One region of the Arthrobacter sp. P4_F11 genome, then DNA from elsewhere that is predicted to be linked to it. Evidence: predicted binding sites of a transcription regulator. Region 1 holds the regulator's gene; the other holds the start of a gene.
The links. Region 1 encodes HspR, which represses chaperone genes until heat shock. Its sites were predicted from a motif close to AAGTTGAGTCNNNNNGACTCAACTT; they were not measured.
Positions count from the first base shown of each region.

Region 1 (14,632 bases):
GCGCAGTCCAACCAGCGCTATTTCAAGCTCAACCTCCAGCTGCAGGGCACCGGGCTCCTCATCCAGGACAACCGCGAGGCAGTCCTGCATCCGGGAGATCTCTCCATTTATGACACCAGCCGCCCCTACACGCTTGCCTTCGAGGGCGACGCACGGCTCATGGTGCTGATGTTTCCCTGGGACGCACTGTCCCTGCCGCCGGAGTGCATCGCACAGCTTTCGGCCGTGCGTTTGGCCTCCGACGGGGGCCTCGCCGCCATCGTCGGGCCGTTCATTGCCCACCTCGCTGAGAACCTGGAGGCGCTGAGCGGCCCCAGCGGATCGCGGCTGGCCACCAACGCCCTTGATCTCGTCTCCACGATGCTGCATTCGGAACTGGACATGTCCCCCGACCGCATGAAACCCCAGGCCCTGTTGGCGGCATCCGTCCGCGAGTACATCGATGCCCACCTGGCCGATCCAATGCTGTCACCGGCGTCCATCGCGGCGGCCCATTTCATCTCCACCCGGCACCTGCACAACGTCTTCCATGAATCCGGGACCACCGTGGCGAGCTGGATCCGGACCCAGCGGCTGGAGGGGGCGCGCCGCGAACTGCGCGATCCGCTCCTGGCCGGAATGCCGGTCGGAGCCGTGGCCGCGCGCTGGGGCTTCCTGGATGCGGCCCATTTCAGCCGCTCCTTCCGGGATGCCTTCGGTGAGTCCCCCAGTGACTGGCGGCGCGGCGCCTGAGCCTGGCCTTCACCCCCTGCCGAGAGCACCTGCTGTCGTCAGCACCGCCGTTGTCGGCGCCGCGGAAACTACAAAGGCAGAGGGGGCGGTGCCGGATCTGTCCGGCACCGCCCCCTCTGCTTCCACTGCTGATGCCCACCGCCGCCCGTCAGACAGTGACCCCTGCGCGCGCGGCCCTGCCCTCCACGGCAATTTCCACCAGCACACCGGCGGTAAACACTATGGGTACGGTCAGCAGCAGGCCCACGGCCGTTTCGGCACTGCCGCCGATCAGAGCGGTGAAGTTGATGATGACGAGGGACAGGACCCAGCCAAGCAGCAGGGTGGCGAGCACCGGTGCCACCGCGGTCTGCCAGAGCTGGCCGGGCACCCTTTCCCGCCGGAAGTACGCGACGACGGCCAGCGAACAGAGCATGTAGAGCACCAGGAGCGCGGCCACGGCCAGCCCGCTGAACCAGGAAAAGAGGGTGAGGACAGGATCCAGGGACAGCACCGCGAACGGCGCCACGAGCAGGAAGGCGACCACGGTCTGGATCCGTGCAGCGACGGCGGGCGCCATGTGCCGGTTGGTCCGGGCCACTCCGCGGGGCATCGACCCGCGCAGGGCCAGCGAATGGAGGTAGCGGTTGATGCCGTTGTGGAAGGCGATGATGCCGGCCAGCAGGGAGGTCACGAGCAGCATGCCGGTGACCGTTCCGGCCCACGGCCCGAACAGCTCCACCATCGGCGTCAGCACGAACGCGGTGGAATCGCCCGATTCGAGGGCCGCGCCCGCGGCGTCGATGACATGCGAGGGTCCGTAGTAGCTGACCAGCATCCAAGAAATGAAGGAGAAGAAGACCGCGATGACGACTACCGAGAGGTATGTGGCCCGGGCTACGGTGCGGTGGGCGTCCTTGGCCTCGGCCGAGTAGATGGCCGTTGATTCGAAGCCGAACATGGAGGCGACGGCGAACATGATGGCAACGCCCGGGGCGCCTGCGCCGATCGCCGCGGGAGAGAAGGACGCCGCCAGGCTGATCCCCTCCGGCCCGCCGCCCCGCAACAGCACGGTGAACCCGAACATGAGCAGGATGGCGACCTCCAGGCCCACGAGCACCGCCAGGACCCGCGCCCCGAGTTCGATGTTGAGGGAGCCCAGCACCTGCACGCCCGCCATGGTGATGGCGGCCAGAAGCCACCAAGGGACCACGATCCCGGCAGATCCGAGGAGGCCCGAGAACGCCGCGCCGTACAATCCATACATCGCGGCCTGGACTGTGCTGTACGCGAGGAGCGCGAGCCACGCCGCTCCCGCGCCAACCTTGCGTCCGAAGGCGGCGGTGACATAGGCGTAGAAGGCGCCGTTGGCCTGGATCTTCCGGCTCATGGCCACGAAGCCGACCGCGAAGATCACGATGACGATGCCCACCACCAGATACGCGCCGGGGGCGCCGGCGCCGTTGCCGAGCGCTGCGGCCAGCGGTGACGCCCCGACGATTCCGGTCAACGGCGCCTGGGCTGACAAAACAAAGAAAAGAATGCCCATGACGCCGACGCTGCCGGCACGCAGCGCGGTGGAGTGCTCCGTGCGGGGGCTGGATTCTGCGGTCCGGGAATCTGAATTTGAAATACTCATCGGATCCTTCTTAACGGTCATGAGTCTGGGGAACGGCGGTCTGGGAAATGGGGGTGCGTTGCACCGTGAAATCCAGCATGGCAGGTGGCGCCCGTCACGCTGTTGTCGCTGAGCGACCGGTTGTTGTTCCTGAGCGTAGTCAGCACCAGGGCCGTCGCCGCCTGCACGGCCGGCCGGACGCCCTCCGGTCCGCAGCCTCGGGAAATTGCTTTCGGTGTTCCGTTCGCTCCCGCACAACAGCTCTTCGCGGATAGACAAGCCCCTCGGCCCCTCGCCGGAGCACGCTTGAAACAGCACTCTTAGGCCGCACCGGCCGCGTTCTCTGACCTACTCGATGTGGAGTACCCCCATGGAAACCTACGACGCCCTACTCGCCTCGATCACCCCGGTGGCCGGGGAAACCCGCACGATCTTTGACCCGGCCACCGGACAGCCGGTCGGCGAAGCACCGGTCCACACCGTTCAGGACCTCGAAGCCGCCATCGCCGCCGCAGCCGCCGCGCAGCCGGCCTGGGCTGCACTGGGCCACGACGCCCGGTCCGCCGCGCTGCTCAAGGCCGCCGACGCCGTCGAACGCTCCGCCGAGGAACTCGCCCGCCTGCTCTCCCGCGAGCAGGGCAAACCGCTGAACGGCCCGAACGCCCGCTTTGAGGTCGGCGCCTGCGCCGCCTGGCTCCGCGTCGCCGCCGGCACGCCCCTGGACCCCGAAACCGTGGTGGACGACGGCGAAACCCGCGCCGAACTGCACTACCGGCCCATCGGCGTCGTCGGCGCGATCGGCCCCTGGAACTGGCCCATGATGATCACCGTCTGGCAGCTCGCCCCAGCCCTGCGCATGGGCAACGCCGTCGTCATCAAGCCGTCCGAATACACCCCGCTGTCCGTCCTTGCCCTCGTCGAAGTCCTCAACCAGGAACTCCCCGAAGGCCTCCTCACGGCGGTCTCCGGCGGCCGTGACGTGGGCGAGGCCCTGGCCGGACACCCCACGATCGGCAAGATCATGTTCACCGGCTCCACCGCCACCGGCAAGGCCATCATCAAATCCTCCGCCGACACCGTCAAACGCCTCACCCTGGAGCTCGGCGGCAACGACGCCGGCATTGTCCTGCCCGACGCCGACCCGAAGGCGATCGCCGAGGGCCTGTTCTGGGGCGCCTTCATCAACACCGGCCAGACCTGCGCGGCGCTCAAGCGCCTCTACGTCCACGCCGACATCTATGACGCCGTCTGCGAGGAACTCACCACCGTCGCCCGGGCCATGCCCATGGGCAACGGACTCGACGAGGCCAACGTCCTGGGCCCGCTGCAGAACCGCCAGCAGTTCGACATCGTCGCCGGCCTCGTCGGGGCAGCCCGCGACTCCGGCGCCAGGATCCTGCTCGGCGGCAACCCGGAGAACGACCAGCCCGGGAACTTCTACCCCGCCACCCTGGTCGCGGACATCGCCAACAGCAACCCGCTGGTCGCGGAGGAGCAGTTCGGCCCCGCCCTGCCGATCATCCGCTACGGCACCGTGGACGAGGCCATCGTAATGGCCAACGCCGTCGACGTCGGCCTCGGCGCCTCGGTCTGGTCCTCCGACCCCGCCGAAGCCCGCAAGGTGGCGGCCCGGCTCGAGGCCGGCACCGTCTGGATCAACAAGCACGGCGCCGTGGACCCCCGCATCCCGTTCGGTGGCGCGAAGCAGTCCGGCTACGGACTCGAATTCGGTGTCGAAGGCCTCAAGGCCCTCGGCGTTCCGCAGGTCATCAACGGCTGACGCTGCACTTAGCAGGGGCCATCAGCGCAGCGCCTGCGGCACTGGTTCGTGCCGCAGGTAGCTGCGCCGGAACCGGCCGCTGCCGGCGGTCAGGGCCCGCAACTCCACCGCGTACCGCAACAGTTCCTGGTCCGGCACCTCGGCGCTGATCTCGGTGCCGTCGGCGCCGGCGGAGGTGGTTCCGGTCAGGCGTGCCCGCCGGGAGGACAAGTCGCTCATCACGGCGCCCACATGGTCCTCCGAAACGCTGATGGTCACGGACGAGACCGGTTCCAGGAACTGGATGCGGGTTGCCCCGGCCGCCTCCCGGAGGGCCAGCGCCCCGGCCGCCTGGAAGGCAGCATCGGAGGAATCCACGCTGTGCGTCTTGCCGCCGATCAGCGTTACCTTGATATCCACGACCGGGAACCCGGCCGAGACGCCTTTCTGCATCTGGGCCCGCACGCCCTTTTCCACCGAGGTGATGAACGGCCCGGGAATCACGCCGCCAACGGTCTTGTCGACAAACTCGAACCCGCCGCCACGGTCGAGTGGTTCCACCTCGATGTCGCACACCGCGTACTGGCCGTGGCCGCCGGATTGTTTGACGTAGCGCCCGTGCCCGGCGGCCGGCGCGGCAAACGTCTCCCGCAGCGGCGTGATGACCGGGACGCTCTGCAGGTTCACCCCTAGGTCCCGCAGCCTGCCCAGGACGACGTCGGCGTGCGCCTCGCCCATGCACCACAGGATCAGCTGGTGGGTTTCGGAGTTGCGTTCCACCCGCAGCGTCGGGTCCCCGGCCGTGACCTTCCCCAGGTTCCTGGCCAAGGCGTCCTCGTCGCCGTGCGTGGCGGCTTCGATGGCGACCGGCATAAGCGGGTCCGGCATGTCCCAGGCGGCCACCAGCAGCGGCAGCTCCTTGGCCGAAATCGTGTCGCCGGTCTCGGCGGTGCCCAGCTTGGTCAGCGCGCAGATATCCCCCGCGACGCAGAACGGCACTGGCCGCAGTCCTGATCCCAGCGGCGAGTAGAGGTGGGTGACCCGCTCGTCGCTGTCGTGGTCCTCGTGGCCGCGGTCGGCCATTCCGCGGCCGCCCACATGGATGGCGGCGTCCTCCCGCACCACGCCGGAGAAGACGCGCACCAGGCAGACGCGGCCAAGGAACGGGTCGATCGTCGTACGGACCACTTCACCGAGCAGCGGGCCGTCGGGGTCGCAGCCGAGCGCGCCGGCGGGCACCCCGTCGAGGTCGGTCGCTGCGGGGACGCCGCGCTCCGCCGGCGTCGGAAACGCACGCACCAGGACCTCGAGCAGTTCCGACAGGCCGAGTCCGGACTCCGCCGAGGCCGGCAGCACCGGATGGAAGGACCCGCGGGCCACCGCCGTCTCAAGATCGGTGATCAGGACGTCGGGGGCGATTTCCTCGCCTCCGAGGTAGCGCTCCATGAGCGTCTCGTCTTCGCTCTCGGCAATGATCCCTTCGATCAGCGCGCCCCGTGCGGACTCCGCGGCGGCGAGTTCGACGCCGGTCGCGGCCCGGGTGGCCGGCGCCGGTTCCGCATCACTGTAGTCGGAGACCGTGCCGGTCAGCAGTCCCAGCAGCCCGGTGACGGGACCGTCGGCGGGGACCGGCAGGTAGAGCGGAAGGATGGAGTCGCCGAATGCCAGGCGGCAGCGGGCGATGGCGGCGTCGAAATCCGCGCGCGGATGGTCCAGGCGGCTGATGACCACGGCCCGCGGCATCCCGAGCCGCTGGCACTCGCTCCAAAGCGCCGTGGTCGCTGCGTCGACATCGTCGGTGGCCGAGACGACGAACAGCACCGCATCCGCCGCCCGGAGCCCTGCCCTCAGCTCGCCGATGAAATCCGTATAGCCCGGAGTGTCCAGCAGGTTGACCTTGATGTCCCCCACCATCACCGGCACCACCGCGAGCGCCACGGAGCGCTGCTGCGCGATGGCGGAAGGATCCGAGTCGCTCACCGTAGTGCCCTCGGCGATCGAGCCCTTGCGGGTGATGGCTCCGGTGGCGGCAAGCAGTGCCTCGGTGAGCATCGTTTTTCCGGAACCGGAATGCCCCACGAGTGCTACATTGCGGACCTTGTCCGGCTGTTCCGGCGGCGCGACGCCGTTGGCGTCTGCCCGCCGGAGGTCAGACGTACCCCGGACCGGTCCCCTTGACGGCGTCTTGGCGCCTTTCGACGGCATGAGAACCTCCCGGCGTCGCATCCACTCGTGCCCTGCAGGGCCTTGTGTTAAGGATTGGACACCCTGGGACGCCCGGACAGCAAGGTCTTTTTCAGGCCGTGGCCGGAGCAACCAGGGAACCGGAGGCTGCCCGGTTCCGGAGCCAACGGCCCAGGGCCTTGCCTTTGCCCTTCCACCAGCTGTCCTCGTCGCTGCCATAGTGCCACCGGAAGATCACAGCGACCAGGACGAACACTCCGGCCGCGACCTCGGGCCAAGAGCCGGAGGCGGCATCGAGGAGCACGCTGACCGCCATGACCAGGATGGAAGGCAGCGCAAGTGTCCGGAACCACGTGTTGGCGACGTACCGGCTGCGGGATCGCGGCACGGAGACCGCGCGGACGAAATCGAAGCACAGGCAGACGACCACCAGGGCCTGCCCCAGGGACATCAGGATGTGCCCCGGCAGGGAGCCGGCAAACAGCACGGCCGCCTGGAGCCCCGGGCTCACGGCGTGCCCGTCAAAGAAGCTGGCCGTGAAGAATCGGCAGTGGACGGATCATACTCGGTTGAATCATGCATGCGATGCCCCCGGCGTCTACGCTGCTCCTGCGCTGGCTCCGCGCCCGGGCTTCCCGTAGGAGCTGTAGGCGTGTCATGCCAGCCTTTTCTGACACTCCAATTCAACGCGCGGAATGGGCATGAAGTCACGCAAATGAGGTACCCGACTATCGGATGGTCGGGTACCTGATTGCGTTCCGGTGTACTCGGTTCGCTCCTGCCGCTACTTGCCCCGGCGGATTCGCTCCACAGCCCGCCGGCCGGCTGATCGGGCAAAAAACAGACTTCTTGCTCCGTTGCTCCTGGTCGGCACACCTGCCCGGCACCAAGCCGCCCTGCTCAGCAGGGAAGCCTGGGGAAACAGCGAACGCGCCGCCGTCGACCAGCTCATCGCCGCCAGCAAGTAGGCCACGGCAGCCCCCCACCGGACGCAACAACAGGACGCAACAACAGCTGTGCCCGGGACCACTGGTCCCGGGCACAGCTGCGTGTCCTGGCCGATGAGTCCTAGCCCATGCCCCTCGGCCGCCACACCACCAGCGCCTGCGACCGCGCCTGCGGACGCTTGCCGCGGGCCAGGCTGACGACGTCGCCGGCAGTTCCTGCGGCGAAGATCCGCGAATCGGCCCCTTGGCGGCGCCGGCCCAGCTCCTCAGTCAGTTCGCCGACCCGGCGCTGCAGGGCGGCCACCTGGTTCTCCAGCTGCAGGATCCGCTTGATGCCCTCGAGCGAGACCCCCTCCTGGGAGAGCCGCTGGACCTCGCGGAGCATGTTCACATCCCGCTGCGAGTAACGCCGCGACTTGCCCGGGGCACGGCTGGGCGAAACGATGCCCAGCCGGTCGTACTGGCGCAGCGTCTGCGGGTGCATGTCCGCCAGTTCCGCGGCAACGGAGATGACGAAGATCGGCTGGTCGAAGTCGATGGCCATGGCTGGATCCCGTTCCTAGAGCCGGGCCTTGGCTGTCAGGCCCGCGCGGACGTCCTCATTGGCGGTGGCCGTGGCGAAGGCCTTCACGGCCTCCTCCGCTTCCTTGTTCAGCTTCCGCGGAACAGCGACGTCGATCGTCACCAGCAGGTCGCCGGTGGCTTTGGCGTGCTTGACGCCGCGGCCCTTGACGCGCAGGGTCCTGCCCGAGGGCGTCCCTGCCGGAACCCTGACCTTGACCGTGTCGCCGTCGATCGTCGGAACCTCGATGTCGGCGCCCAGGGCCGCCTCCGGGAAGGAGACCGGGACGTGGATCCGGAGGTTGTCGCCGTCGCGGACGTAGAATTCGTGCGGCTTTACCGAGACGGTGACCATGAGGTCGCCGTTGCCGGCGGGCGCGTACTGCCCCTTGCCGCGGACGCGGACCTTTTGTCCGTCCTTGATGCCGGCCGGGATGCGGACGTCGATGACCTCGCCGTCCGGTTCACGCAGGCCGATCGTGGTGCCGCGGATGGACCCGCCGAATGAGATCGAGGTCGACGCGGTGCGGTCCGAGCCCTTCTGCGGGGCCCGCTGGAAGGACTGGCCCCCGCCGCCGAATCCGCCGCCGCCGAAGAGATCTGCGAACTCGGGCGGAATGCCGCCGGCCGTGCTGTAACCGCCCGAATGGCGGCCCCCGCCGCCGGTAAAGAGCCCGCCGAAGAGGTCCTCGAAGCCAGCTCCGCCGCCGGCCCCGCCGCTTCCGCCGGGGGCAAAGCGTGCACCGCCGCCCATGGCCCGGATGGCGTCGTACTGCTGGCGCTCATCGGGATCCGAGAGCACGGAATAGGCCTCGGAGATGTCCTTGAACTTCTTCTCCGACGCGACGTTCCCCGCATTGGTGTCCGGGTGGTGCTGCCGGGCAAGTTTGCGGTAGGCCTTCTTGATGTCGGCGTCGGAAGCGTCCTTGGCGACACCAAGGATCTTGTAGAAGTCCTTGTCCACCCAGTCCTGGCTAGCCAATGGCGTTTCCTTTCAAATCTGTTCTTAACGAACTCTCCGCGATGCATGGGCCCCCGCCCCTTCGCCGGGTGGCTCGGGATCTACGATCCCAAGCCACCCGGCTTCGACAGGCCCGATGCCACTCCCGGGGCCCATGCATCGCTCCGAGCTTGTGATCATCTCACCTTAGGTGACGCGAACGCTGAACGCCGGAGCGGATGAGGGGGCCCGGGAGTGGCATCGGGCCTGCCGGAGCGTGGTGGCAAAGTCCGTAAGGACTTTGCCACCACGCGTAGGGGCGGGGCCCCCTTATCCGCGAAGGCGTGGGCGCAACCTACGCCGGTACCGCCACGATCACCTGGGCCGCGCGGAGGACACGGTCGCCGGACTTGTAGCCCGAGCGCAGCACCTGGCTGACGGTATCGATTTCGATATCCGTGCCAGGCTGCTGGATGAGGGCCTCGTGGATGGTCGGATCGAACTCCACGCCGGTCTCATCGATGCGGACCAGTCCGTACGTCTTCAGCGCAGCCTCCAGTTTGGCGGCGATCGCGGCGAAGGGGCCGTCCGCGAGGTCGCCGTGCTGGCGGGCGGCGTCGACGTCGTCCAGCACCGGGAGCAGGGAGTTCAGGACGCCGATGACGGCCATCTCCCCCGCCACGGCCCGGTCGCGTTCGACCCGCTTGCGGTAGTTGACGTACTCGGCCTGCAGCCGGCGGAGGTCATTCCTGAGCTCCTCCGCCGCGGCCGCGTCAACGCCCTGCGCTACAGATTCCGCGGCGGGCACCTCAACACTGTTGAGGATGTCCTCTGCCTGGGACAGGGCGTCCCCGGAGTCTGCCGCGGCAGCGGCGTGATCCTGGCCGGGGTGGCGGGCCTGGCCGGTCTTCGGATCAACCTTGCGGTTATCGTGGATCACCGGCTTCTGCGGCTCGTTCTCCTGCTGTTCCGCGTCGCGCCGGCTCTCGGAAGAACCGTGCTCTTCTTCGTTACCGTGGTGCGGCATAATTACTTCTTCTCGTCTTCGTCAACGATTTCGGCGTCGACGATGTCCTCATCGGAACCGGCTGCCTGCTCGCCCGCGGGGGCACCCTCCGCGCCGGTGGCGCCGTCGGGGGATCCGGCGTGGGCATAGATGGCTTCGCCGAGCTTGCTCTGGGAAGCCTGCAGCTTCTCAAACGCGGTCTTCACTGCGGCGTCATCGGTGCCTTCGAGGGCCTTCTTGAGGGCGTCGACGTCGGCCTTGACCTCGGTCTTGACCTCTTCGGGCAGCTTGTCGGCGTTGTCAGCGATCAGCTTGTCCACGGAGTAGGCGAGCTGCTCGGCCGTGTTGCGGGTGTCGGTTGCCTCGCGGCGGGCCTTGTCCTCGGCTGCGTGCTCTTCGGCGTCGTGGACCATGCGGTCGATGTCTTCCTTGGACAGCGCGGTGCCGCCGGTGATGGTCATGGACTGTTCCTTGCCGGTGCCCTTGTCCTTCGCCGAAACGTGCACGATGCCGTTGGCGTCAATGTCGAAGGTGACCTCGACCTGCGGAACGCCGCGGGGGGCCGGCGCGATACCGGTCAGTTCGAAGGTGCCCAGCGGCTTGTTGTCGCGGGTGAACTCACGCTCGCCCTGGAAGACCTGGATGGCCACGGACGGCTGGTTGTCATCCGCGGTGGTGAAGGTTTCGCTCCGCTTGGTCGGGATGGCGGTGTTGCGCTCGATCAGGTGCGTCATGATGCCGCCCTTGGTTTCGATGCCCAGGGACAACGGGGTGACGTCGATCAGCAGCACGTCCTTGCGCTCGCCCTTGAGAACACCGGCCTGCAGGGCGGCGCCGACGGCGACGACCTCATCGGGGTTGACGCCCTTGTTGGGCTCCTTGCCGCCGGCCAGTTCCTTGACGAGGTCGTAGACGGCCGGCATGCGGGTGGAGCCGCCGACGAGCACGATGTGGTCGATCTCGGAGAGCTTGATGCCGGCTTCCTTGATGACGTCCTGGAACGGCTTCTTGGTGCGGTCCAGCAGGTCCTTGGTGAGGTCCTGGAACTTGGCGCGGGTCAGCTGCTCGTCCAGGTGGACCGGGCCGTCGGGGGTGACGGACAGGTACTGGAGGGAAACGTTGGTGCTGGAGGAGGAGGAGAGTTCCTTCTTGGCCTGCTCCGCGGCTTCGCGGAGACGCTGCAGGGCAATCTTGTCCTTCGTGAGGTCGATGCCCTTGACCTTGAGCTGGTTCAGCAGGTATTCAACGACGCGCTGGTCCCAGTCGTCGCCGCCGAGGTGGTTGTCACCGGCGGTGGCGCGGACCTGGATGGTGGAGAAGTTGTCCTCATCCTTGCCGACCTCCAGGAGGGAGACGTCGAAGGTTCCGCCGCCGAGGTCGAAGACCAGGATGAGTTCGTCTTCCTTGCCCTTGTCCAGGCCGTAGGCCAGGGCGGCCGCAGTGGGCTCGTTGACGATGCGCAGGACGTTCAGGCCGGCGATTTCTCCGGCCTCCTTGGTGGCCTGGCGCTGGGCGTCGTTAAAGTAGGCCGGCACGGTGACGACGGCGTCGGTGACCTTTTCACCGAGGTAGGACTCGGCGTCGTTCTTAAGCTTCATGAGGATACGGGCGGAAATTTCCTGCGCCGTGTACTTCTTGTCGTCAATGGCGACGGTCCAGTCAGTGCCCATGTGGCGCTTGACGGACGCGATGGTGCGGTCAATGTTGTTGACGGCCTGGCGCTTGGCGATCTCGCCGACCAGGACCTCTCCGGACTTGGAGAAGGCAACAACCGACGGCGTGGTGCGGCCACCCTCGGCGTTGGCAATGACGGTGGGCTCGCCACCTTCGAGAACGGAGACGACGGAGTTAGTGGTTCCGAGGTCAATACCTACTGCACGTGACATGGATTGTTTCCTTACTTCCTAGGAATCTTGCGGAGATGGCCGCGGACCCGCAGTGGCTCTAACCGCAGTGGGTCCGACCGTTATTGAGCGATCTACACTCAACTTTACCCAGAGGGGGACATAAGTCAATTTAAAGTTGAGCGAAGTCGACTCAACCCTGCTTACCCGTCCCGCCCGAGGCAACTCCTCGCCGCCTAAATTCCCCTCAATCCAGCCCTTCCGGCGCGTCCCGGGCGGCGTTTCGCCCTGCGCGAACCTGCACGCTGGGCGCAGGGGCGCAGACCTGGCGAGGGGACCAGCCGGCGCCCGCGCCGGCTGGTCCCGCCAGCTTTTGGTCCCGCTAGTTGTCGCCCCGAGCGGCGTCGCCGTCGGCAGGCTCTCCCGTTGCCGGCGGGGCGGATCGCTCGGGACGGGACGTACCGGCGCTGCCGTAGTCGCCTTCGGGGTATTCACCTTCCTCGGCGACGCCGGCCGACTCACCGGCGACGCCGGCGGGCTCACCTGAGACCCCGCCCTCGCCGTAGTCGCCCTCGGGATAGTCGCCTTCCACGTCGCCGACGACGGCGGCTCCGGCCACACCGGCCTCGCCATAGTCCCCCGCCGCGTACTCCCCCTCGACGGCGGTGGGCGGGACCTGGCCGGCCGTGCCGGCGGAGCCGTAGTCGCCCTCAACGTATTGCCCCTCAGGTGCTGCGGCCTCTACCTCAACTTCCGCGGGACCGGCATCGACGTTCCGCGCCGCCGCTTCTCCGGGGACATTCTCTTCAGGCGTGTTCTCTGCAGGCCTGTTCTCTTCAGGCCTGGTCTCTTCAGACATGGATGGATCCTTCCTGGACGCATCTGGCGCGCCCGTGCGGGCGCAGGGGCAGTCTATCGAGCGCCACGGCAGGGCAACAGGGGAACCTGGTTTACCTGGCAGTGCCGGCCGCCGGCAGGCCCGCGACGTCGGCCAGCACCGCGAGGTGGTGGCCGAAGAGCTCCTCCCGGGCAGTGAACGTGCCTGGGCCGTACTGGCCGAAAACCTCGAAACTGACGGCGCCGAAGAGTGAGGTCCAGGCCAGTGCGCCGCGGGCCAGGAGGTCATCCGGCACCGCCAGGCCGAACTCGGCGCGGATTTTCGCCAGGTCCCCCGCCAGCCCGGCGGCCATGGCAGGACCCTGCCGGCCGGTCGCGGCGAGCCGCCCGGCCCGGAAGGCGCCGTCGAGGATTCCAATGAGGGCCGTAATCACCCTCGTCCCGGGGCCGGTGGTCCGCTCCGCCGGGGCCTGGTAACCGGGCACCGGACTGCCAAAGAGCAGGGCGTAGCGCGATGGCTCGCGCACCGCCCAGTCCCGCACCGCGCCGCCCAGCGCCGCGAAGCGCCCGCCGAAGTCTTCCTCCGGCACGGCCCCGACGGCGGCATCCACCGCATCGCCAAGTTCGTTGTACGCATCAATCAGCAGAAGGGTCAGCAGTTCCTCGCGGCTCTCCACGTAGCGGTAGACCGCCGAAGAGACGACCCCGAGATCACGGGCCACGGCACGGAGGGACAGCGCGGCGGCCCCGTGCAGCGCCAGATGCTCCCGGCCCAGGCGGACGATATCGGCCACCGTCTGGGCGCGGGCACGCTCGCGCGGGGTGCGCAGCCGCACCGCCGCCGGGGCCGCTCCGGCCGGGCCGGCCGCAACGCCGGCGTCTGTCGCGCCCGCAATCCTGTCCTCTGGCATGAGTCCAGCATTCCACATCCAAGAGCACTGTCAACAAATGTGAGCACCGCTCTTGACTTGCCGGCAACGGTGTCGCATCCTGAATGGGAGAGCACTGCTCTCGTTATTGAAAAGGAGATCGGAATGTCCCAACCTGCAGCCTCCGGGCACCAACCGTCCAGGCTCCACGTCGTCACAGGGGCCGGCCCGGTGGGCTGGACCGTCGCCGAACAGTTGGCAGCGGCGGGACACCGGGTGCGCCTCCTGACAAGGTCCGGCAGCGGACCCGCCCACCCGCTGGTGGAACGAGTGTCGATCGACGTGTCCGAGCCCGCCCGGCTCGGCGAGGCCTTCCAGGGCGCCGCGGCCGTTTTTCACTGCATCCACGGCTCGCGGTACAACGCCGAGGTGTGGGCCAGGGAACTCCCGGCCGCCGAGCTGAATGTGTTCGCTGCGGCGGGCGCAGCGGGCGCCGTCGTGGTCTTCCCGGAAAGCCTGTACTCCTACAGCACCCCGGAAAACATCATGACCGAGGACAGCCCCCGGCAGGCGCAGGGCGGCAAGCGCGGAGTCCGGACCGCACTGCTCGCAGCCCGGGCGGCCTCCCCCACCACCACCGTGAGCATGGTGGCCGGCGATTTCTTCGGGCCGCGGGTCCGCAACTCGCACGCCGGCGAGCGCATGGTCCGGCCCGTCGCGGCCGGCAAGCCAATGCAGGTGATCGGGCGGGCGGACCAGCCGCATTCCTTCACGTACGTTCCGGACCTCGCAGCCGCCATGATTGCGGCGGCTGACAGGCCTCAGGTGTGGAACCGGGTATGGCATGCGCCCACCGGACCTGCACTGACCCAGCGCGAGATCGCGGGGGCATTCGCCAAGGCGGCCGGCGCCCGGGCACCGCGTGTTACCGGAGTTCCCGGGTGGGCGGTGAGGGCAATGGGAGTGTTTTCTCCGGATATGCGGGACCTGGCCGAGACCCTGTACCAGTTCGAGCACCCCTTCGTCATGGATTCCATGGCGAGCCAGGCTGCCCTGGGTCTGACACCGACCCCGCTGGACGAGGCAGCCGCCGCCACCGTCGCCTGGTGGAGGGACGGCGGGCGGTGACTGGCGGACAGTGACGGCGGCTGCGGTCTTCGGTTCCGCCTAGCGGACCCCGGCCTCCTCGTTTTCAGCCGGATCTGCCTTCGGATTTTCGGCGGACAGCGTGACCCGGGCGCCATCGCGGGCAGCGGCCCCGCGCCCGGGCCGGCCGGGCTTGCCGGGCCACCAAAGCCGCGGGCCGATGTCGTAGGCCAGCGCGGGCACCAGCAGCGAGCGGACCAGCACCGTGTC
Region 1 covers NZ_JBFUJK010000019.1:87,238-101,869, reverse strand. Annotated here, with positions in the region: gene AC1DRO_RS18745 (AraC-like ligand-binding domain-containing protein) at 1-732, shown strand, start outside; gene AC1DRO_RS18740 (APC family permease) at 881-2,350, opposite strand; gene AC1DRO_RS18735 (aldehyde dehydrogenase family protein) at 2,700-4,109, shown strand; gene AC1DRO_RS18730 (elongation factor G-like protein EF-G2) at 4,131-6,293, opposite strand; gene AC1DRO_RS18725 (hypothetical protein) at 6,385-6,783, opposite strand; gene AC1DRO_RS18720 (heat shock protein transcriptional repressor HspR) at 7,341-7,763, opposite strand; gene AC1DRO_RS18715 (DnaJ C-terminal domain-containing protein) at 7,779-8,762, opposite strand; gene AC1DRO_RS18710 (nucleotide exchange factor GrpE) at 9,076-9,747, opposite strand; gene dnaK (molecular chaperone DnaK) at 9,750-11,612, opposite strand; gene AC1DRO_RS18700 (hypothetical protein) at 11,953-12,429, opposite strand; gene AC1DRO_RS18695 (TetR/AcrR family transcriptional regulator) at 12,521-13,318, opposite strand; gene AC1DRO_RS18690 (NAD-dependent epimerase/dehydratase family protein) at 13,442-14,404, shown strand; gene AC1DRO_RS18685 (MMPL family transporter) at 14,444-14,632, opposite strand, start outside.

Region 2 (14,632 bases), on a different contig from region 1:
GGCTCCGGCGTGAGCAGTTCGGCCCAGGCCAAGGTGCCCGCCTCCTGGCTCCGGCCGGCCCCGATGTGGCTGCCGGCCTGCCATGCCCCGGTGGTTCCGCCGCCGGGCGGGGCGAAGAAGACCATGACGCCGGTGTCACCGATCTCCTCGGGGCCGAATTCAAGGTGCCCGGGGGAATGGGCCAGTTCGGTGGCCAGGTCCCGCGCGTCGTCGACCGCGAAGTACACGTTCCACCGGCCCGGTTCGGCCGCGGCTTCCTGCCGGGGGTTCTGCGGCGCGAGCACGGTAACCAGGTCGTCGCCCAGGAAGGCTTTCGCGTAGCTGCGTCCGTCCGGAGTGGGCAGGTCTTCAAACCGCCAGCCGAAGACCTCCGAGTAAAAGGCCTTCGCCGTCTCCACGTCGGGGGTCTGGAGGTCCGTCCAGCAGAGCTCGCCCTCGGCGAATCCTTTGCGCATGGTCATGGCAGTCCTTCCGGGGCATCGGTGTGGCGTCCGGGAAAATCCGGCACGAACAACCTAGCCCGGCGCCCCGCCGGTGACAACTGCGCCGGCTCATCCGCGGCGCAGCGCGGGCCAGCCAGCCAGCCGGCCGGCCCGGATAGGGACGGCTGCGGGCACAAGAAAGGCCGCCGGCCACGCCTGTTACAGGTGTGGCCGGCGGCCCGAAAATCTTTGGCTGGCACCGCGGTGCCGGATGGATCCCCCAGAGAAAACTGCCGGAAGGAAGCGCCGACTAACCTATGCGACGGGAATCAACCTCGTCGTCGTCGTCTTCCACATCGTCCGCGTACTTATCCACATACGCTGAATAATCCGGTTCAACCGGGTCATCCGCGAAGTGGCTCGTGGCACGACTTCCCGGGCCCGTGAGCTCGCGCTGAAGGGCCGAATAGTCAGTGTTCGGGGAGTAGTACTTGATGTCCCGAGCCTGCTTGGTAGCTTTTGCCTTTTGACGGCCGCGCCCCATGGCGTGACCCCCTTTTGTACTTGGACCGGAGGTGGTCACCTTTTGGCGATCGGTGAGGCCCCGGAATGTTTGGTCAATTTGTCGTACACCTAGATTACATGCTTTCGGCGCCAACTGCTCGCCGGCCCGCCCCCTGTGGACAGTGTGGCGCCTCCCGCAACGGCGGGCGCTGCCACTGGCGCATGCGCGGTGCCGCGCATCTTCGATAGAGTTTCGTGATGTGCGCCCAGAAAAGGGCCGCTACGCCGGGCTTCCAGCCTCGGCAAAGACGCACGGAAGTGGTGAATTTCTCAGTGACCGAAGAGAATCCAAGGAACGACGCCGGGACTATCCCGCCGCCGCCCTCGAGGCCGCCGACGTCCGCCCTGCCCGTCATCACAGCCGACCGTGGGCGGCCCACGAATCCTGCGGCGGCACCCGTAGCGGCGAAACCCGCGCGCCCGGTCCTTGCCGGCACCGCGTTCGCCGGCGCCAGGAAAGCGCTCTCACGCACCAAGAAGGCTCTCTCACGGCGGGCACGCCCCCTGGTCCGCCGGATCCGCCGGCAGGGGCCAAAGCGGCTCGGCGTGGCCGCGGCCGTCCTCGTGGTGCTTGCGCTTCTGGTCTGGTGGGCTGTGGCCGCATTTGCCGGCAGCGGCCAGGCCTCCCCGGAAAACGACAGCCCGGCCCCCGCCGCTTCGTCGGCGTCCGCCCCCGCCAGCCGCGGGGCGTTGCCACTGGAAGGCGTCAGCCCCCTGGACTTCCAGCTGCGGGACTGCTTCAAGGACTTCGACCCGGATGCGCAACAGTCCACCGTCGTGGACTGCGCCACCGGCCACTCGGCGCAGTTGGTCGCCGTGGAAAAATACGGGCCAGATGACTCGTACCCGGGCCGGGACCAGCTCAAGCAGAAGGCACGCGATGCCTGCAAGGCGGCTCCGCTCACGGCAAAGGCCGGCGACTACGACCTGAGCTACAAGCTGGCCTACCCGAGCCCGCGCAGCTGGGAGATGGGCGACCGGCGGGTCGACTGCTACGCCGCGACGAACGGCGGAAACGTCATCAAGGAGTCCCTGCTTCCCTAGGCTTGCCCGGCGGCGCCTACTCCTTGCGCCGGACCGAGAGCCCGGTGCCCGTGGCCGCGCCGCCGCTGGTCAGCTCCCTGTCCCCCAGCCCGCCCATGGTGAGTTCCATCAGGTCCGGCGCGGTGTCCACCAGGACGGTGTCGCCGTCGGCGATTTCGCCGGTCAGGATGGCCTTTGCCAGCCGGTCGCCGATCTCGCGCTGCACCAGACGGCGCAGCGGCCGCGCGCCGTACGCGGGATCGAAGCCGGATACGGCCAGCCAGGCGCGGGCACCCTCGGTAACTTCGAGGTTCAGCCGGCGGCCCTTGAGCCGCTCGCCCAGCTCCTTGACCTGCAGTTCCACGATCCGGGAGAGCTCCTCCACGCTCAGCGGATCGAACAGCACGACTTCATCGAGCCGGTTGAGGAACTCCGGCTTGAAAGAAGCGTTGACCGTGGCCATGACGGCGTTCTTCTTGGCCGCGGCGTCGAGGTTGGGGTCCACGAGGAACTGGCTGCCCAGGTTCGAGGTGAGCACCAGGATCACGTTGCGGAAGTCCACGGTGCGGCCCTGCCCGTCGGTGAGCCGGCCGTCGTCGAGTACCTGCAGGAGGATGTCGAAGACCTCCGGGTGGGCCTTTTCCACTTCGTCGAGCAGCAGCACGGAGTACGGGCGCCGCCGCACGGCCTCGGTAAGCTGGCCGCCCTCCTCGTAGCCGACGTACCCGGGAGGCGCCCCGACGAGCCGGGCGACGGAGTGCTTCTCCGAATATTCGGACATGTCGATCCGCACCATCGCGCGCTCGTCGTCGAACAGGAAGTCCGCGAGGGACTTGGCGAGTTCGGTCTTGCCGACGCCGGTGGGGCCGAGGAACAGGAAGGAGCCGGTGGGCCGGTTGGGGTCGCTGATCCCGGCGCGGGCGCGGCGCACGGCGTCGGAGACCACGGCGACGGCTTTCGTCTGGCCGATCAGCCGCTCGCCCAGCACGTGCTCCATGTTCAGCAGCTTCTGGCTTTCGCCCTGGAGCATGCGCCCCGCGGGGATGCCGGTCCAGGCCGAAATCACCTCGGCGATGTCGTCGGCGGTGACCTCGTCGGCCACCATGAGATCCTGCTTGGCCCCGCCGCCGGCCACCCGGGCCGACTCCGCTTCGGCGGCCACATTGAGTTCCCGCTCAAGGGCAGGAATATCGCCATACTCGATCCTCGACGCGGTCTCCCAATCGCTTTCGCGCTGGGCCTTTTGCGCTGCCGAGCGGAGTTCGTCCAGCTTGGCCTTCAGGTCTCCCACTCTGTTGAGGCCGGCCTTCTCGGCTTCCCAGCGGGCGTTCAGCGCGGCCAGTTCTTCATTCTTGTCCGCCTTGTCCGCGCGGAGTGTAGCCAGCCGCTCCACGGAGGCAGGGTCCTTCTCTTTTGCGAGGGCTAACTCCTCCATGGTCAGGCGGTCCACGGAGCGGCGCAGCTGGTCAATCTCCTCCGGGTAGGAATCGATCTCCATGCGCAGCCGGGACGCGGCCTCGTCCACGAGGTCGATCGCCTTGTCCGGCAGCTGCCGGCCGGAGATGTACCGATTGGAGAGCGTGGCGGCGGCAACCAGGGCGGAGTCGGCGATGGCAACCTTGTGGTGCGCCTCGTAGCGCTCCTTGAGACCGCGCAAAATGCCGATGGTGTCCTCCACGCTGGGCTCCCCGACAAAGACCTGCTGGAAGCGGCGTTCCAGGGCGGGGTCCTTCTCGATGTTCTCCCGGTACTCGTCCAGCGTGGTCGCACCGATGAGGCGCAACTCGCCGCGGGCCAGCATGGGCTTGAGCATGTTGCCGGCATCCATGGAGCTGTCCCCGGTGGCGCCGGCACCCACCACCGTGTGGAGCTCGTCAATGAACGTGACGATCTGCCCCTCAGAGTTCTTGATCTCTTCCAGGACAGCCTTGAGCCGCTCCTCGAATTCGCCGCGGTACTTCGCCCCGGCCACCATCGAGGCGAGGTCCAGGGCGATCAGCGTCTTGCCGCGCAGGCTTTCGGGGACGTCGCCCGCCACGATCCGCTGGGCAAGTCCTTCGACGACGGCGGTCTTGCCCACGCCGGGCTCGCCGATGATGACGGGGTTGTTCTTGGTGCGGCGGCTCAGGACCTGGATGATCCGCCGGATTTCGGCATCGCGGCCAATCACAGGGTCCAGCTTGCCCGAGCGGGCAATCGCAGTCAGGTCGGTGCCGTACTTCTCCAGCGCCTGGAAGGAGTTTTCGGGGTCAGCGTTGTCCACCTTGCGGCCGCCTCGGAAGCCCGGCAGGGCGGCCAGCAGTGCCTCGTGCGAGGCGCCGGCCTCGCGCAGAAGCCTCCCGACGCCGTCGCTCCCGGCCGCAAGCCCCAGCAGCAGGATTTCTGCGGAGACAAAGGTGTCGCCAAGGCGCTCGGCCTCGTTCTGGGCATTCTTGATCGCCTGCAGCCCTGCCCGGGACAACTGCGCCTGCTGCACGCTGCTCCCGGAGGTCGACGGAAGGGCCTTGATGGCGGTGCTCGCCTGGACACTGACGGCGTCCGGGTCGGCGCCGGTGGCGCGGAGCAGCGCGACGGCGACGCCCTCCCGCTGGTCCATGAGGGCCTTGAGCAAGTGAGCGGGCTCGAGCTGCGGGTTGCCCGCAGTCGAGGCGTTCATGGAGGCCGCAGCGAGGGCCTCCTGGCTCTTGGTGGTGAATTTGGCGTCCAACGAGGGCTCCTTCCGGAATGGTCCTGATATCAAAGTTGAGTCTACATCGCTCAAGTTTGAAATGAGGGAGGCTGGCTCCATGTTTGCCGACAGCGAAACGCCTGTCTAGGGCCGGCCGCCCGCGGCCACCCGGACGCCCCCGCAGCACACCCTCGCGCGCCCCCGCCGCGGGACATGCCCTCCAGCGCGCCCGAAGAGTGGACATAGCCCCACCATGCCCAGCGCCCGGGTCCACGGCTGGACATGTCCCCCCGGCTCGGGCACGAACATTGGGCATGTCCCCTCGGGCCGGGCGTGAACAATGAGCATGCCCGGCGGCCCTTAGCCTGCGCGGCCCGCGTGAATGACTTAACGTTGCTTAACGATCGGCGGGCTCCTTACTGTAACTGGGGTCACAGCAAAACGAACCGACGCGAAGGAGGGCCGGACATGCACGAACACGCCATAAGCGCCACCGTCGACGGCCCCGTACCGCCGGTTTCGGCCGCTGCCGTGGCCCGCGCTGCAGGGGTTTCCTCGGCTGCGGTTTCCTACGTCCTCAACGGCAAAGGCGGCGTCTCGCCCGAGACCCGGCGCCACATCATCCACGTGGCGAACGAGCTCGGCTTCAGGCCCCGTAAGCCGTCGCAGTCAACCGACCCGCAGCGGACCCGGGTCATCGGGCTGATCCTGCCGAACATCATCAATCCGATGTTTCCGCGCTGGGCGCAGGGCGTCATTACGGCCGCGGCGGAGTCCGGCTACGAAGTGTTCGTCGCCACTACCCAGGACGATCCGGAGGTGCTCGCCCAGGTCACCTCGACACTCGCGCACCGCAACGTCGATGGCATCATCCTGGCCGCCTCGCTCCGGGACGACGCCACCGCGCTCCGCACGCTGAGGGCGGCCCGCATCCCCTACGTGTGCCTGTCCCGCAGGGCGGACTTCCTCGACTCGGATTTCGTCGGGATCGACGACGACGCGGCAGCCACCACGCTGATGCAGCACATGCTCAGCCACGGCTTCACCGAAATCGCCACAGTGATCGGCCCCCGGTTCTCAACGGCCTCCCTGGCCCGCGAACAGGCGTTTGTCCGCACAGCCGCCGCGGCGGGCATCACGATCAGCGGTGACCGGAAGATCAGCACCAGGGTCAACAACGAGGGCGGCCGGCTGGCGGCGGAGCGGCTCTTCTCGGCCGGAACGCCGCCGCAGGCCGTGGTCTGCGGCAGCGACGAGCTTGCCATCGGCGTCATGGAATACGCGTTGTCGCGCGGCCTGCGCATCCCGGACGACGTCGCCGTCGCCGGCTGTGACGGGCTGCCGCACAGCCGCTCCGGGCTGATCAACCTGACCAGCATTGTCCAACCGCAGCAGGAAATGGCCAACGAGGCGTTCGCCATGCTGCTCAAACGCATCGATTCCCCGTCCGCCACCTACACCTCGAAAGTGTGCCGGCACCGCCTGCACGTCGGGCGGACGTGCGGCTGCACGCCCCCTGACAGCTGAGGCCGCGCCACACGCGGGCCGGCCCGTCCGCGGCCAGCCCTACCCGTTCCCGCGACTCTGACGAACCACGCGCCGCGCGCACCGCCGCGGCCGCCTACCTCCCGTATGCCCTTTCCGCATGCCCGCCCTGACCACCTATCCCCCCAACGAGCCAAGGACCCCGACCCATGTCAGTTGTATCCGCAACAAAGAAGATGCGCACGCCACAGGAAATCAATGGCGTGATCTTACGCCGCGTCATGCCGCTGCTGATCGGCGCCTACATCATGGCCTTCCTGGACCGCACCAACATCGGTATGGCCAAGGACCGGCTGGAGATCGACCTCGGCATCTCGGCCACCGCGTACGGCATCGGCGCCGGGCTGTTCTTCCTGACCTACGCCCTGTCCGAAATCCCGTCCAACCTGATCATGCACAAGGTCGGCGCCCGGTTCTGGATCATGCGGATCATGATCACCTGGGGCATCATCTCCGCCGGCATGGCCTTCGTCCAGGGCGAATGGTCCTTCTACATCATGCGGATGCTGCTAGGCGTGGCCGAGGCCGGACTCTTCCCGGGCGTCATGTACTTCCTGACGCAATGGTTCGTGGTCAAGGACCGCGCCAAGGCCAACGGAATGTTCCTGCTCGGCGTCTCCATCGCCAACATTGTCGGGGCCCCGCTGGGCGGGCTGCTTCTGACCTTTGACGGGCTCGGCGGCCTGCACGGCTGGCAGTGGATGTTCCTCGTCGAAGGACTCCCGGCCTGCGTCCTCGCCTACGTCGTCTGGAAGAAGCTCCCGGACCGCCCCAGCATGGCGACGTTCCTCACCGCCGAGGAAGCCGCCGATCTCGAGGCCCGCATCGCCGCCGAGGAGACCGCCGGCGCCGCGGCCTCCGGCAACCACCTGCTCCGCGATGTTCTCAAGGACAAGCAGATCCTCCTCGTCGTCGGCGTCTACTTCACCCACCAGATCGCCGTCTACGCCCTGTCCTACTTCCTGCCCTCCATCATCGGCACGTACGGCAAGCTCAGCCCGCTGCAGATCGGCCTGCTGACGGCCATCCCGTGGATCTTCTCCGCGGCGGGCGCCCTGCTGGTCCCCCGTTTCGCCACCGACGGCCGCCGCTCCCGGATGCTGGTCACCGGCACCATGACCGGCATCGTCGCCGGCTTCGCCCTCGGCGCCGTCGGCGGGCCGCTGCTGGGCATGATCGGCTTCTGCCTCGCCGCCTTCAATTTCTTCGCCCTGCAGCCGATCCTCTTCACCTACCCGGCCACCCGCCTCAGCGGCGCCGCCCTCGCCGGCGGCATCGCCTTCGTCAACACCATCGGCCTCTGCGGCGGCTTCCTGGGCCCCTACGTCATGGGCTTCATGCAGGACGCCACCGGCTCCAAGCTCTCCGGCCTGTGGTTCATCGTGGGCATGTGCGTCATCGGCGCGCTGCTGTCCCTGCTGCTCAAGCGCGGCACGGAGAAGCCCGCGATTGTTCCGGCCGCCCACTGACGCACTGCTCCCACCGCCCGTTCCGGACGCGCCCCGCCGCGCGTTCGGAGCGGGTCCGCAAGCCATCTCACTGCAAGGACTACTCATGGATTTCACCGCCAAGCGCATCCTCGTCACGGCCGGAGCCAACGGCATCGGCCTGGCCATCGCCAGCAAGTTCCGGGAACTCGGCGCCACCGTCTTCGTCACCGACATCGACCCCGACGCCGTCGACAAGGCCCGCGTCAACGGGCTCCTCGCCGCGGTCAGCGACGTCTCGGACGAGGGCCAGGTCCGCGAACTCATGGACACCGTCCGGGTCGAAATGGGCGGCCTCGACGTCCTCGTCAACAACGCCGGCATCGCCGGGCCCACCGGGCCCCTGGAATCCCTCGACGCCGCGGCGTGGAAGGCAACCTTCGACGTCAACATCCATGGTCAGTTCTTCTGCATCAAGCATGCCCTGCCCCTGCTGCGCGAGGGCAGCGGCGCCTCTATCGTGAACCTGTCCTCGGCCGCCGGGCGGCTGGGCATGGCCGGCCGCAGCGCCTATTCGGCGTCGAAGTGGGCCGTCGTCGGGCTGACCAAAACCCTCGCGATCGAACTTGGCCCGGACGGCATCCGCGTCAACGCCATCTGCCCCGGCGCCGTCAACGGCCCACGCATCGACTCCGTCATCGCCGCCAAAGCCCGGATGCTCGAGCTGCCGGCGGACGAGGTGTCCGCGCTGTACCACAACCAGTCCTCGCTGGGTCGGCTGATCGAGGCCGAGGACATCGCCAACATGGCCGCCTTCGTGGCCAGCGATATGGCCCGCAACGTCAACGGCCAGGCTCTCGCCGTGGACGGCAACACCGAAAAGCTCTACTGACCTGAACTGAACTGCCTGGGGAGCCGGTCCGCCCCAGCCCGCCGCCCGCCCCGCCCCCACACTGCCCCGCCCTGCCCACCAAGGAGATATTCCCATGGCTGCTGCCCGCAAGGTCATCATCACCAGCGCCGTCACCGGCGCCATCCACACACCGTCCATGTCCCCGCACCTGCCCGTCTCCCCCGAGGAGATCGCCGACGCCGCGATCGGCGCCGCCGAGGCAGGCGCCGCGATCGTGCACATGCACGCCCGCGACCCCAGAGACGGCCGCCCCTCCCAGGACCCCGAGCACTTCGCCCCGATCCTGGACAAGCTCAAGCGCAACACCGACGCCGTCATCAACATCACCACGGGCGGCTCGCCGCACATGAGCGTCGAGGAGCGGATGCAGCCGGCGGCGCTGTTCAAGCCGGAGCTTGCCTCCCTCAACATGGGCTCAATGAACTTCGGGCTGTACCCGATGCTGGACCGCTTCACCGAGTTCGGCCACGACTGGGAGCGCGAAGGGCTCGAAAAGAGCCGCGACCTCGTCTTCAAGAACACCTTCCAGGACATCGAGACCATCCTGGGCATCGGCAACCAGAACGGCACCCGCTTCGAGTTCGAGTGCTACGACATCTCGCACCTGAACAACCTCGCGCACTTCCACGGCCGCGGGCTGGCCAGGGGCCCGCTGTTCGTCCAGTCGGTCTTCGGCCTGCTCGGCGGCATCGGCGCGCACCCCGAGGACCTCATGCACATGCGCCGCACGGCGGACCGCCTGCTCGGCGAGGACTACGAGTGGTCCATCCTGGGCGCCGGCAAGAACCAGATGCCGCTCGCCACGATCGGCGCCGCCATGGGCTCCCACGTCCGGGTGGGCCTGGAGGATTCCCTGTGGATCGGTCCCGGCCAGCTCGCCGCGTCCAACGCCGAACAGGTCACCAGGATCCGCACCATCCTGGAAGCCCTCAACTTTGAGGTCGCCACCCCCGACGAGGCGCGGCAGATGCTGCAGCTCAAGGGCCGGGAAAACGTAGGGTTCTGAGCCGATGAGCATCCTGGTGGCCCCGGACAGTTTCAAGGGCACCTTCACGGCGGCCGAGGTGGCCGGGCACATCGCGGCTGGCATCCGCTCGGCCGGCGCGGCGGCACGCGAGCTGCCCGTGGCCGACGGCGGCGAGGGCACCACCGATGCCCTGGCCCGCGGTCTGGACGCCCGGCCCGTCCTTCTCACCACGGTCGGGCCGTGGGGCGAACCCGTCGAGGCAGCGGTCGGGCTCACCGCCGACGGGACCGCCGTCGTCGAACTGGCCGTCGCGAGCGGCCTCAACCTGCCGTCCGCCGGCGGTCGTGACCCGCTGACGGCGAGCACGTACGGCACCGGCGTCCTGATCGCGGAGGCCGCCCGGCACGGCGCACGCCGCATCGTGGTGGCGGCAGGGGGCTCGGCCACCACCGACGGCGGGGCCGGCGCCATCGCCGGGATCGAGGAACGCGGCGGGCTCCGCGGCGCCGAACTGGTGATCCTGAGTGATGTCACGACGCGTTTCTCCGACGCCGCACGCGTGTTCGCGCCGCAGAAGGGAGCCGGGCCGGCCGCGGTTGAGCTGCTGACACACAGACTCGAGCTGCTCGCGGCGGAGTTCGCCCGGGACTACGGCCGCGATCCCCGCTTGGTGGACCGGACCGGCGCGGCGGGTGGCTTCTCCGGCGGAATGTGGGCCCGTTACGGCGCCCGCCTGGTGTCAGGGGCGGACTATGTCCTGGATTTGCTGGGCTTCGACGCGCAGCTGGTTGCCAGCAGCGCGGTGGTGGTCGGCGAGGGCCGGCTGGATTCCCAGACCGGCCAGGGGAAGATCGTCGGTGCCATCCTGGCCCGTGCCGGCACCACTCCGGTGTACGCGGTGGTGGGATCGGTGGATGCGGACCTCGGCGACTACGCAGACAGCTTTGCCCGCATCATCGTGGCCGGAGATCCGGCAGCCATGCAGGCGGCGGGGGCGGAACTGGCCCGTGCGGCTGCGGCGGCTTCCCATGCTGCTGGTGCTGCTCCTGCTGCTCCTGCTCACCTGTGAGTCCGCGGGACATGTCCTCTGCTGCCCCGTGCCAGTGGACATACTCCCTTTATGTCCATCCCCGGGCCCGAATACTGGACATGTCCCCCGCAGCCGGACGTGACCATGGGACATGCCCTCCCTCGTCTCCGCAAAATTGCCCAAAAGCTGGACATGCCCATCCCGCCACGTGTGACCACCGGGCATGCCCTCCGCTGCCCTCTGCCAGTGGACATAGGCCCGTTGTGCTCATCCCCGGACCTGAAGACTGGACATGTCCCCCGCTGCCGGACGTGACCACTGGACATGTCCTCCCGCAGCCGCACGATTGGCTGGAAACTGGACATGTCCCCAAGCGGGAACTGGTGAAAACCAACTCGTGAAGCCCGGCCTAGCGGAGCTCGGTGGCGCGAAGCCTGGACCGGCTCGGATGGCACGGCTCAGAAGGAGTGGCCGGGTTAGTGAGGCCCAGTTAAGGTGACCCGGCTCGTGAGGCCGGCTCGAAAGTAGCTGCCCGAAAGTCCGGGCTCAGGAGGAGCGGTCCGGCGGCCGGGTCCCCCAAGGAGCCGGCCGCCGAACCAAACACTCCCACCCCCAAAGCTTGTCACAGGTTTGACAAAATTGTCACACGCCGCTCCGGGCCGTGCCGAGGCCCGTCGGTATTGTGGAATCCATGAATGACACGACGGCACCGCAGGATCCCGGGCACCGGAGCATATTCCTTGACAAGACGCACCCCGCTGCCTGGCGCGCACTCAACGGGCTGGGCCTGAAAGCCAAGGAAGCCGCCACCGAGGCCGGGCTGGACGACACACTCATCGAGTTGCTCAATGTCCGCATTTCGCAGATCAACGGCTGCGCCTTCTGCCTGGACATGCACGTGGGCGATGCCGTCAAGAACGGCGAGTCGGCCCAGCGCCTGGCCGTCCTCCCCGCATGGCGAGACACCACTCTGTTCTCCGAAAAGGAACGTGCAGCCCTGACGCTGGCCGAGGCCATCACCACCATCTCTGACGCCTATACCCGCGACCACGAAGGCGCACAGGCCAGGCGGCACCTGACGGCCGAAGAATTTTCCGCCGTCAGCTGGCTGGCGATTACGATGAACGCGTTCAACCGGGTTTCCATCGTCAGCCAGCACCCGGTCCGCGGCGCCCGCGGCTAACCCACCGTCCACTCCCGCCAGCCGCCGGTACCAGAACACCCGGTCGGCGGACAGGTGTCCGCGGCTAACGCGCCGGCGGTGCGTGGACGGCCAAGCAATGAGCCGTAGCCACAACTGGCGTGCAGTCGTAAGCTCGAAAAGTGGGGCGGAGCCGCGGTCACCGAGGGAGCACTGCCATGAGGTGGGTCAGGCCGGGTCACCCGGAGTACGACGAAACACGAAGACTCTTCAACGCGATGATCGACCGCCATCCGGCCGTCATTGCCCCGTGCGCCAACCCGGAAGGGGTGGCGGAGGCGTTGGCGTACGCGCGGACACACGGCTTCGAAGTCGCCGTCCGGGCCGGCGGCCATTCCGTAGCCGGCATGTCCATGAACGACGGCGGCCTCGTGATCGACGTTCGTCCGATGAAATCCGTGCGGGTGGACCCGGAGGCCCGCACTGCCACGGTGGGCGCGGGCCTTACCTGCGGCGAGTTTGACCGAGCCACCCAGGAGTACGGCCTCGCCATCACGGGCGGGCGGGTCTCCACGACCGGGCTCGCGGGTTTCACGCTCGGGGGTGGGTCCGGCTGGCTCGAGCGCGCCTTCGGCTTCGCCTGCGACGACCTCGTCTCCGTGGATCTGGTCACCGCCACCGGCGAGCAGGTGACGGCCAGCGCCCAGGAGAATCCCGAACTCTTCTGGGCCCTGCACGGCGGCGGCGGGAACTTCGGCGTCGCCACCTCGTTTACGTTCGGCCTACATCAGCTGGGGCCAAGCGTGCATGCCGGGGTGCTGATGTGGCCCGGGGACGCAGCCCCGGAACTCAGCCGCGGATACCGGGATCTGGCCTCCGCGGCTCCCAACGAAGAGTCCGCCACCCTCATCTACGGGATTGCACCGGCGGAACCCTTCGTGCCCGCGGCCATGGTGGGCAAGATGGCGGTGTACGTCGTGTATGTCTTCGCCGGGGATGCCGGGGAAGGCAAAGAACATGCCAAGGCATACCGGGAACTGGGCCCTGTTGTGGACCTGGTGGAAGATACCGGCTACGCGGACTTCCAGTGCTCCCTGGACGACCCGCCGGGCAAGTACAACTACTGGAGCGCGGACTATCACGACGATCTCTCCGACGACGCCCTGGACGTCATCATCGACTCGGCCCGGAACCTCCCGGGACCAAGCTCCCAGCAACTGATCGCCCATTGGGGCGGGGCGGTGAACGGGCCGGCCGCCGCGGCCACCCCGCTGCTGAACCGGACCGCCAACTGGGTGAGTCACCCGTTCGGCCTGGGCGACACCCCGCAGGGCGGGCAGGACGCGAAGGCATGGGTCAAACGCTTCCGCAAGGACATCTCCCCCTACGCGACCGGGGGCGTCTGGCTGAACTTCATCGGCGACGAAGGCCAGGCCCGGATCCGCGCGGCCTACGGCGACGAAAACTACAACCGGCTGGCAGAAGTGAAACGCGAGTTTGATCCCGGGAACGTGTTCCGCGGCAACCAGAACATCCGACCCGCCGTCGCGGCATGACCCCGACGGCGGCGCCGGCCCGGTGCCCGCAGTCCGGGCCGCGCGTGTCCGGGGTCGGGGCTAGACTGCCACCATGGCCGTCTACGTCGATCCGCCACTCTGGCCTGCCCACGGAACCCACTTTTCCCACCTGGTCTCGGACACGTCGCTGGCGGAACTGCACGCCTTCGCCGCAGCCGCCGGCATCCCCGGGCGAGCGTTCGACGGCGACCACTACGACGTCGCCGAGGCCCGGTACGAGGCCCTGGTGGCGGCCGGCGCCATTGCTGTGGAGGGCCGGGTCCTCGTCCGAAAGCTGATCGCCAGCGGGTTGCGGATCCCGGCACGACGGCGCGGCAAGGCCCTCCGGGTCCCGCTCCTGAACCGCTGGAACGAGGCGTTGCCGGGCCACGACGCCCTCTTCCTGGACCTGCTGGACCGCTGGGGCGAGGAACACCGGAAGTACCATGGCCGCACCCATCTGCTGGCGGTGCTGGAAGCCCTGGACCTGCTGTGCGATCCGGCCGATCCGCCCCGCACCGTGCTGCTGGCCGCCTGGTTCCACGACGCCGTGTACCGCGGCGTTGCGGGCCAGGACGAGGAAGAGTCGGCGCGGCTGGCCGACGACCGGCTCAGGCATGCCGGTCTCCCGGCCGCCGAGGTGGACGAAGTGGTGCGGCTGGTGCTGCTGACGGCCGACCACTGCCCGGAGCCCGGAGACGACGACGGCGCCCTGCTCAGCGACGCCGACCTCTCCGTCCTCGGAGGGGAACCGGAGGCCTACGCCCGCTACCTCGCCGCCGTGAGGGAAGATTTCGCCCACATCGGCGACGCCGACTTCGCCGCCGGCCGCGCCGCCGTCGTCCGCCAGCTGCTGCAGCTCGATCCGCTCTTCCACACCGACCGTGGCCGGACACTGTGGCTGGACGCGGCCCGCCGGAACCTGCAGGGCGAACTCGCGTGAGCCGTGTCCCGGCCTCCCGCCGGAGGCCGGCGGCTCAGGCAGCCACGCTGAGGTGATTCGCCAGCCGGTCGAAGGACTCGCGCCACCCTTCCCCATGGCGGTCGCGGCTTTCCGCGGAGTCGAACGGCCCCTGGGTGAAGGTCATCTGCGTGCCGCCGTCGATCTCCTCCAACCGGATCGTCACCTCGGTCTCGAAGCCGCGGGTGCCGTCCGGCCTGTCCCAGGCATGGGTGAACACGAACAGGTGCGGCGGCTCGACATCGGTATGCACCCCGCTCCACCAGAATTGCTGCCCGGTACTGTCCTGGATCATGCAGGCGCGGTACAGGCCGCCAACTTCGAGGTCCGCGTCGACGCTCTCGCGCGGGACGTGGAAGCCGCGCGGACCCCACCACTGCGGAGCCTGGTCCGGGTCCGTCAGAGCCGACCACAC
Region 2 covers NZ_JBFUJK010000008.1:153,041-167,672, forward strand. Annotated here, with positions in the region: gene AC1DRO_RS11255 (VOC family protein) at 1-461, opposite strand, end outside; gene AC1DRO_RS11260 (DUF3073 domain-containing protein) at 733-966, opposite strand; gene AC1DRO_RS11265 (septum formation family protein) at 1,260-2,030, shown strand; gene clpB (ATP-dependent chaperone ClpB) at 2,047-4,716, opposite strand; gene AC1DRO_RS11275 (LacI family DNA-binding transcriptional regulator) at 5,146-6,204, shown strand; gene AC1DRO_RS11280 (MFS transporter) at 6,372-7,691, shown strand; gene AC1DRO_RS11285 (SDR family oxidoreductase) at 7,777-8,541, shown strand; gene kce (3,5-dioxohexanoate:acetyl-CoA acetone transferase) at 8,636-9,568, shown strand; gene AC1DRO_RS11295 (glycerate kinase) at 9,573-10,598, shown strand; gene AC1DRO_RS11300 (carboxymuconolactone decarboxylase family protein) at 11,251-11,742, shown strand; gene AC1DRO_RS11305 (FAD-binding oxidoreductase) at 11,919-13,256, shown strand; gene AC1DRO_RS11310 (DUF4031 domain-containing protein) at 13,330-14,199, shown strand; gene AC1DRO_RS11315 (SRPBCC family protein) at 14,234-14,632, opposite strand, start outside.
Region 2: a site for HspR is predicted at 4,749-4,773, ahead of clpB (ATP-dependent chaperone ClpB). Genes of this name have one in related genera too.